DNA from 2 places in the Pseudomonas fluorescens genome. Region 2 is predicted to be linked to the other one. Evidence: riboswitches for the same ligand, from Rfam matches in the RefSeq annotation. Region 2 holds a riboswitch; the other holds the start of a gene.
What was found. A riboswitch is a leader RNA that binds a small molecule or an ion and turns the genes downstream of it on or off. The one in region 2 is predicted to bind cobalamin.
Positions count from the first base shown of each region.

Region 1: it holds a riboswitch for cobalamin, as region 2 does, so the genes downstream of both, E4T63_RS15340 (CbtB domain-containing protein) here and cobO (cob(I)yrinic acid a,c-diamide adenosyltransferase) in region 2, are expected to answer to the same signal.

Region 1 is NZ_CP038438.1:3,357,658-3,361,062, reverse strand. Features, by position in the region: gene cobM (precorrin-4 C(11)-methyltransferase) at 59-805, opposite strand; gene E4T63_RS15350 (cobalamin biosynthesis protein) at 887-1,300, opposite strand; gene E4T63_RS15345 (CbtA family protein) at 1,297-1,995, opposite strand; gene E4T63_RS15340 (CbtB domain-containing protein) at 2,007-2,204, opposite strand; cobalamin riboswitch at 2,328-2,548, opposite strand.
Region 2 is NZ_CP038438.1:1,855,038-1,858,442, forward strand. Features, by position in the region: gene E4T63_RS08450 (PQQ-dependent sugar dehydrogenase) at 1-496, opposite strand, end outside; gene E4T63_RS08455 (hypothetical protein) at 563-1,147, opposite strand; cobalamin riboswitch at 1,311-1,540, shown strand; gene cobO (cob(I)yrinic acid a,c-diamide adenosyltransferase) at 1,622-2,233, shown strand; gene E4T63_RS08465 (cobyrinate a,c-diamide synthase) at 2,230-3,405, shown strand, end outside.

The DNA of each region.
Region 1 (3,405 bases), 1.5 Mb from region 2:
CGCTCCCACATTTGAGCGCATTCCAAATGTGGGAGCGGGCTTGCTCGCGAAAGGGCCTTCATGGGCGATAGAGGTGCGCATGCCCCGCGCGATACAGCGACGACTCGCTAAACACCTCACTCCCCAACACCCGTCCCACCAGAATCAACGCCGTGCGCCGAAACCCTTTGGCCGCAACCTTCGCGGCAATATCCGCCAGCGTCCCCACCACCCAGTCCTGATCCGGCCACGTCGCCCGGTGAATCACCGCAATCGGGCAATCCGCGCCGTAATGCGGCAGCAGTTCGGCGATGATTTTCTGCAGATGATTGACCCCCAGATGAATCGCCATGGTCGCGCCATGCTGCGCCAGACTGCTCAGCTCCTCACCCGCCGGCATTGCGGTCTTGTCCGCGTAGCGGGTCAGAATCACGCTCTGCGACACGTCCGGCAGTGTCAGTTCCGCGCCTAGCAAGGCTGCACACGCTGCGGTCGCGGTGACGCCGGGAATGATCTCGAACGGAATATTCAGCTCGCGCAGATAACGAATCTGCTCGCCAATCGCGCCATACAGACTCGGATCACCCGAATGCACCCGCGCTACGTTCTGGCCCTTGGCATGGGCGGATTTGATCAGTTCAATGATCTGCTCCAGATGCAATTCGGCGCTGTTGACCACGGTTTCAGCCTGATGCCCCTCCAGCACCGCAGCCGGTACCAGCGAGCCTGCGTAGATGATCACCGGGCAACTGCGGATCAGCCGCTGACCTTTGACAGTGATCAATTCCGGGTCGCCGGGGCCGGCGCCGATGAAGTAGACAGTCATGAAGAAATCCTGTGAAAAACGGGGCAGGGCAACGCTTCAGATGAAGATTGCTCATGATCAAACGGGGCGATTATCGGGATTTTACGCAGCGCCGGCCAATGCCAAGGTCGCCTGAGCGTATTTTTGCCGGGAAATCAGCAGCTTTGCCGGTGCCTGAATCAACTGCTCGGCAAGGGCCAGGGCAGCACTTTCCGCCACCCCGTAGCAACCGGTGCGCTCATAGGCGATCTGCGAATGGTGACTGAGTCGCTGCTGGTAACTGGCCAGTTCGTCGCTGCTGAAATACAACAACGGCAACGCCAGTTGGCTGGCCAGTTCCTGCAGGCCGGGTTCATCGCGTTTAAGATCGATACTGGCCAAGGCCTTGACCGCTTCAAGTTCTATACGATGCGCCTGCAACGCCTGATCGAGTAACGCGCGCAGCGTGCTGACCGGGCAGCCGCGCTGGCAGCCCAGGCCGACCACAAAGGTCGGCGCTGCGCGGTCATCGGTCATGCGTGGTATTGACCATCGCTTTTGCGGCGGAACAACCAGGCGCTGATCAGGCCCAGGGCCAGCCAGAACGCCACGTTGGTCAACTGCGAAGCGATTTTGAACTGGGCTTCCAGCGCCTCCGGGGCGAGCATCGAATGCACTTCCGGTTGTGGCGCGCCGATCACGTGCGGCACGGCGAGGATCGCCACGCCCAGCAGCTTCATCAGCCAGTGGCGGCTGAACACAATCAACGCCAGGCCAACAGCGGTGGAAGCGGCGGTGCCGATCCACCAGGTTTGCCGCGACGCCAGATCGGCTGCAGCGGTGCCCGGCAGTTCAGGCGGCAGGCCCAGGGTCGGCGCGAGGACGAAGGTCGCGTAACCGGCCAGGCCCCAGAGCAGGCCTTGCGAGGTTTTGGTCGGTGCACGCAGGGTGTACAGGCCAGCGAGCATCAGGGCGAAACCGACCGCCACCACCAGGTTGCCGCCGGTGGTCGAGACCACGCGTTGCCAGCCGTCTTCCGGCTCCCAGGCTTCGGCGTCATGGGTGTGTGCGGCCGTGCCGGCGGCGTGTTCGTGAACGGCCACCGGTTCGGACTTCTCGAAGGTTTCGGCCTGCAGAATCAGTGGCGAGACCCAGAAGCTTTGCAGCAACGTCAGCAGCAGGGCGGCCAGCAGGCCGGTGAAGCCTGCGGTTTGCGCGATACGCTTGATCATGTCTGCAGGTCTCAGTGGCACGGGAACGCGGCGCTGTGGCGGGTATCGTGAGCGGCGTTGTGCACCGCTTCGATGTGCGAGAAACCGGCGAAGTACACAAGGCTGGCACCCAGAATCGACGCGAAAATCGCGGCGGTCAGGCGTTGGCTCAAGGTGGCGGTGCTGGAGATTTTGTCGGTGTTGCTGCCGGTGCTGCTGATGATCGACATGGCGCTTCCCTCTGGAGTGTCAGCGGGTGATATAGAGCGCATGAAAACCCCTGCGGGTCGGGCACGCAAAGGTTCGAACAGCGCCCGCCCACCGCGGGTTTGTTATGTTCAGCGACGCACAATGCGCACTGTGTGTTGCGGGCCGGTCTCCGGGCTCACGAGGGGTTGGCGTCTGGCCGACCTGCAAGCGTCACCTTCCCATGCCGTATGGCACAGTGGATCTGACGCTTCGCTCGCTTACCGTTGCGGGGGCAGCACCGGACTGACATGGCTTTGAGTAAAGCACATGATTCACCGGTTTCCCGTTTCACCCTCTGAAGGGCACCCGTAACAAGTTGTGTAGGAGAGCATGGGTTGGGGAATTTAGTCAATTTTGGGGGTGGATCCGTTGCTGCGGTAACGGCCACTTAGGGTTCCGCCCTTACGGCGGGTCACTTTTGGCAAACGCCCCAAAAGTAACCAAAAGGTCTATGCCCTGACGTTCGGCCCTCGCCTAGGCTCGGGTTCCTTCGCTGCGGGATTCATCCGGGGGGCAGCGCCTACGGTTTGCTTCGCTGCACCTCCTCTCGCTGTGTTTGGCTGCGCCAAACGGTCGCTGCGCTCCCACCCCGGATAAATCCCTCCACTCAGCCTGCCGACGGGCCCTCAGATCAAAAGCGGTACTCGAGCTAACGCTCATTGTGTTGAGTGGGGCGGCTTCGCCGCATGGGGCTGTACACAATCTAAACTGTGGGAGCGGGCTTGCTCGCGAAGGCGGCCTGACAGCCGACCAATCTCTAACTGAATACACTCACTCCCGTGTAGGAGCTGCCGAAGGCTGCGATCTTTTGATCTGCTTTGGCTTTGGCTTTGGCTTTGGCTTTGGCTTTGGCTTTGGCTTTGGCTCTGGCTCTGGCTCTGGCTCTGGCTCTGGCTTTTGATGTGGCTTTTGATCTTCTGCCCCTTCGGCAGGCCGAGTGTAGGTGTTCATCCGGGGGTTAGGCGCGCAGCGCCATGCGGCGAAGCCGCATACATCGAGAGGAGGTGCAGCGAAGCAAACCGGAGGCGATGCCCCCTGATGGACACCGTAGCGAGGGAACACTGAGCCTCAGCGAAGTGCCGTACGCCGGGGCAAAGCCTTTTGGGTTACCTTTTCGGCGTTTGGAAAAGGTGACTCGCTGTAAGAGCGAAACCGCCAGAGGCAACACCCGAAGGAACGGAT
Region 2 (3,405 bases):
ACAAATCGTTACCGACCAGGGTCATGCCAAACGGCGAATTGAGATTTTGAAGAAACACCGTGCGGGTCTCGGCCACGCCGTCGTGGTCGGCGTCGCGCAACAGGGTGATGCGGTTCGGGCTCGGCACACCAGCGCCGGCCTTGCCCATGACTTTCTTCATCACCCAGCCACGAATGCCGCTGCTGTCGTCAGGCTTGGGCGGAGCGTTGGTTTCCGCCACCAGCACGTCACCGTTGGGCAGCACGTAGAGCCAGCGCGGATGATCGAGGCCTTCGGCGAATGCTGCGACTTGCGTACCGGCTACGGCGGTCGGTTTACCGCCTGCAGGCCAGCCGACCGCCGGGGCGATGTTCACCGTCGGGATCAGGGTTTTGTTTGGTTCAGGCAGCTTCGGTGATGGACCGGTGCCGTCAGAAACTTGCAGGCTGGAGGATTCACCACAGGCGGCGAGCCCTCCGGCGAGGGCGATGACGAGAGCGAGTTGGGTTTTGCGCATTACTGATCTTCCCTATGAATGCATGCCTAATCATAGAGGAGTGTGCGCACCCGATGGTTCAACCGCTCAACCGCGGGCCTCTTTGAACAGCACGGCGATGCCCGGGTGATAGTTGCCCGCTTCGCTGCGCAACTTGCGGTAGGCGTAGGGGAAATACCAGGCCACGGCGCAGCAGTGTTCCTTTTGCAGGTCGTCGACCATGTCCTGCAACTCTTCGGGGCTGGCGCTGTGTTGGGCTTTTTGCGGGGCGACGAACAGGCAACCGAGCTTGAGGTCGCTGGCAAAACTGATGCGTTTGGCGTCGCTGGTGATGTCCAGCAGGGCCTGGGTCAGATTGAGGTTGTTGACCCGTGGCCAGCGCTGGGTGGCCTGAAGGTAGGCGCGGTCTTCGGCGCCGGCGATGAACAGATCGGCGCGGGCATTGCGTTCGCCTTCCTCGTTCTGCTTTCGGGTCGAGGTATCACAAAGGGTCACCAGCTCGGCCATCCAGGCGGCCGCGGAGAGCAAGCCGAGATTGGCTTTCTCGTCATGCCAGTAAGGGGTGTCGTTGTCGCCGCGTACAGCGTTGTAGCGGTCGATACAGTCAAACCAGCGTTCAAGCATCGGGCGCAGGAATTCCAGGCGCGGGTTGCTGATGATCATGCCTTGCATCGTCATCATCCTTATTGTTGTGATGTGCTTTTCAATCAAAAGCATGGCTCTTTGATATCACTTGTCTCAGTGTGGCACAAGATTGGCGTCAGATAATTGATCGACGGCAGTTATTCGCCCGACGGCCCCCTCTTTAATTGACGCTCCACCCCCAACCCTCTAACCTTCGCGGCTTGTTTCAGGTGCTCTGTGACGCATGTCGACAGAGTGAAACAGGGAAGCCGGTGAGGGTTGTCTTCAGGCGAAGCACGATCACGATCCCGGCGCTGCCCCCGCAACGGTAAATGAGTGAAAACTGTGCATTGAGCCACTGTGTCGACGACGCGGGAAGGCGCGCAGTCAGGCGATTCGCCGCTCATGAGCCCGGAGACCGGCCTGATCCATCCAGCGGCATCACGGTGGGCGATGCCAGGCTTTTTGCCGTCTATTCTTGTGCCTGCCCGCCGTTATCCAGCCTCAACGGAGAGCTCCCCCATGACCGATTCCCCCGAGCGCGACGAACGCCATCTGGCGCGTATGCAGCGCAAAAAAGCCGTGATCGACGAACGCATCGCCAATTCGCCTGACGAATGCGGTCTGGTGCTGGTGCTCACCGGCAATGGCAAAGGCAAAAGCAGCTCGGCGTTCGGCATGCTCGCCCGCGCCATGGGCCACGGCATGCAGTGCGGCGTGGTGCAGTTCATCAAAGGCCGCAACAGCACGGGCGAAGAACTGTTCTTCCGCCGTTTCCCCGAGCAAGTGCGCTTTCACGTGATGGGCGAGGGCTTCACCTGGGAAACCCAGGATCGCCAGCGTGACATCGCCGCCGCCGAAGCCGCGTGGGAAGTGTCCCGCGAGCTGCTGCGTGATCCGTCGATCGGCCTGGTGGTGCTGGACGAACTGAACATCGCCCTCAAGCACGGCTACCTCGATCTGGATCGAGTGCTCAGTGACTTGCAGGCGCGTCCGCCGATGCAACACGTGATCGTCACCGGTCGCGCGGCCAAGCCGGAAATGATCGAGATGGGCGATACCGTTACCGAAATGGGCATGCTCAAACACGCCTTCCAGGCCGGCATCAAAGCGCAGAAAGGCGTCGAACTTTGAATCAACCACGTCACTGCCCGGCGGTACTCATCGCCGCGCCGGCCTCCGGTCAGGGCAAGACCACCGTCACCGCCGCGCTCGCGCGCTTGCATCGCAACCAGGGGCGCAAGGTGCGCGTGTTCAAGTGCGGCCCGGACTTCCTCGACCCGATGATTCTCGAGCGCGCCAGCGGTGCGCCGGTGTATCAACTGGACATGTGGATGGTCGGCGAGCAGGAAAGCCGCCGTCTGTTATGGGAAGCCGCCGCCGAAGCCGATCTGATCCTGATCGAAGGCGTGATGGGCCTGTTCGACGGCACGCCGTCCAGCGCCGATCTGGCGCGGCATTTCGGCGTGCCGGTGCTCGGCGTGATCGACGGCACCGCCATGGCCCAGACCTTCGGCGCATTGGCGTTGGGGCTGGCGCGTTACCAGCCGGATTTGCCGTTTGCCGGCGTGCTGGCCAACCGTGTCGGCACCTTGCGTCATGCGCAATTGCTCGAAGGCAGCCTCACCGAAGGTTTGCGCTGGTACGGCGCGCTGTCCCGTGAGACCGGGATCGAGTTGCCGAGCCGCCATCTCGGTCTGGTGCAGGCCAGTGAACTGAATGATCTGGATCTGCGTCTCGACGCCGCCGCCGAAGCCTTGGCCAGCAGTTGCGAGGTAGCGCTGCCACCGGCCGTGGCATTCGCCGCGCCTGAAATGATCAGCGCTGAACCGCTGCTCGACGGCGTGCGCATTGCTGTCGCTCGCGATGAGGCCTTTGCCTTCACCTACGGCGCCAGTCTCGACCTGCTACGGGCGATGGGCGCCGAGTTGAGTTTCTTCTCGCCGATCCGCGATACGCAATTGCCCGAGACCGACAGTCTGTATCTGCCCGGCGGTTATCCGGAATTGCACCATGTCGCGCTATCGCAAAACGTGGCAATGCTCGATGCAATCCGTGCGCACCACGCCGCTGGTAAACCGCTGCTCGCCGAATGCGGCGGCATGCTCTATCTGCTCGACGCGTTGACCGATGTTGACGGCACCCGCGCCGAACTGGTCGGCCTGCTGCGCGGTGAGGCGGTGATGCAAAAACGTCTGGCGGCACTGGCACTGCAAGCGGTGGATCTGCCAGAGGGCTCGCTGCGTGGGCATACCTATCACCATTCCCTGACCAGCACCGAACTGACGCCGATTGCCCGGGGCCTG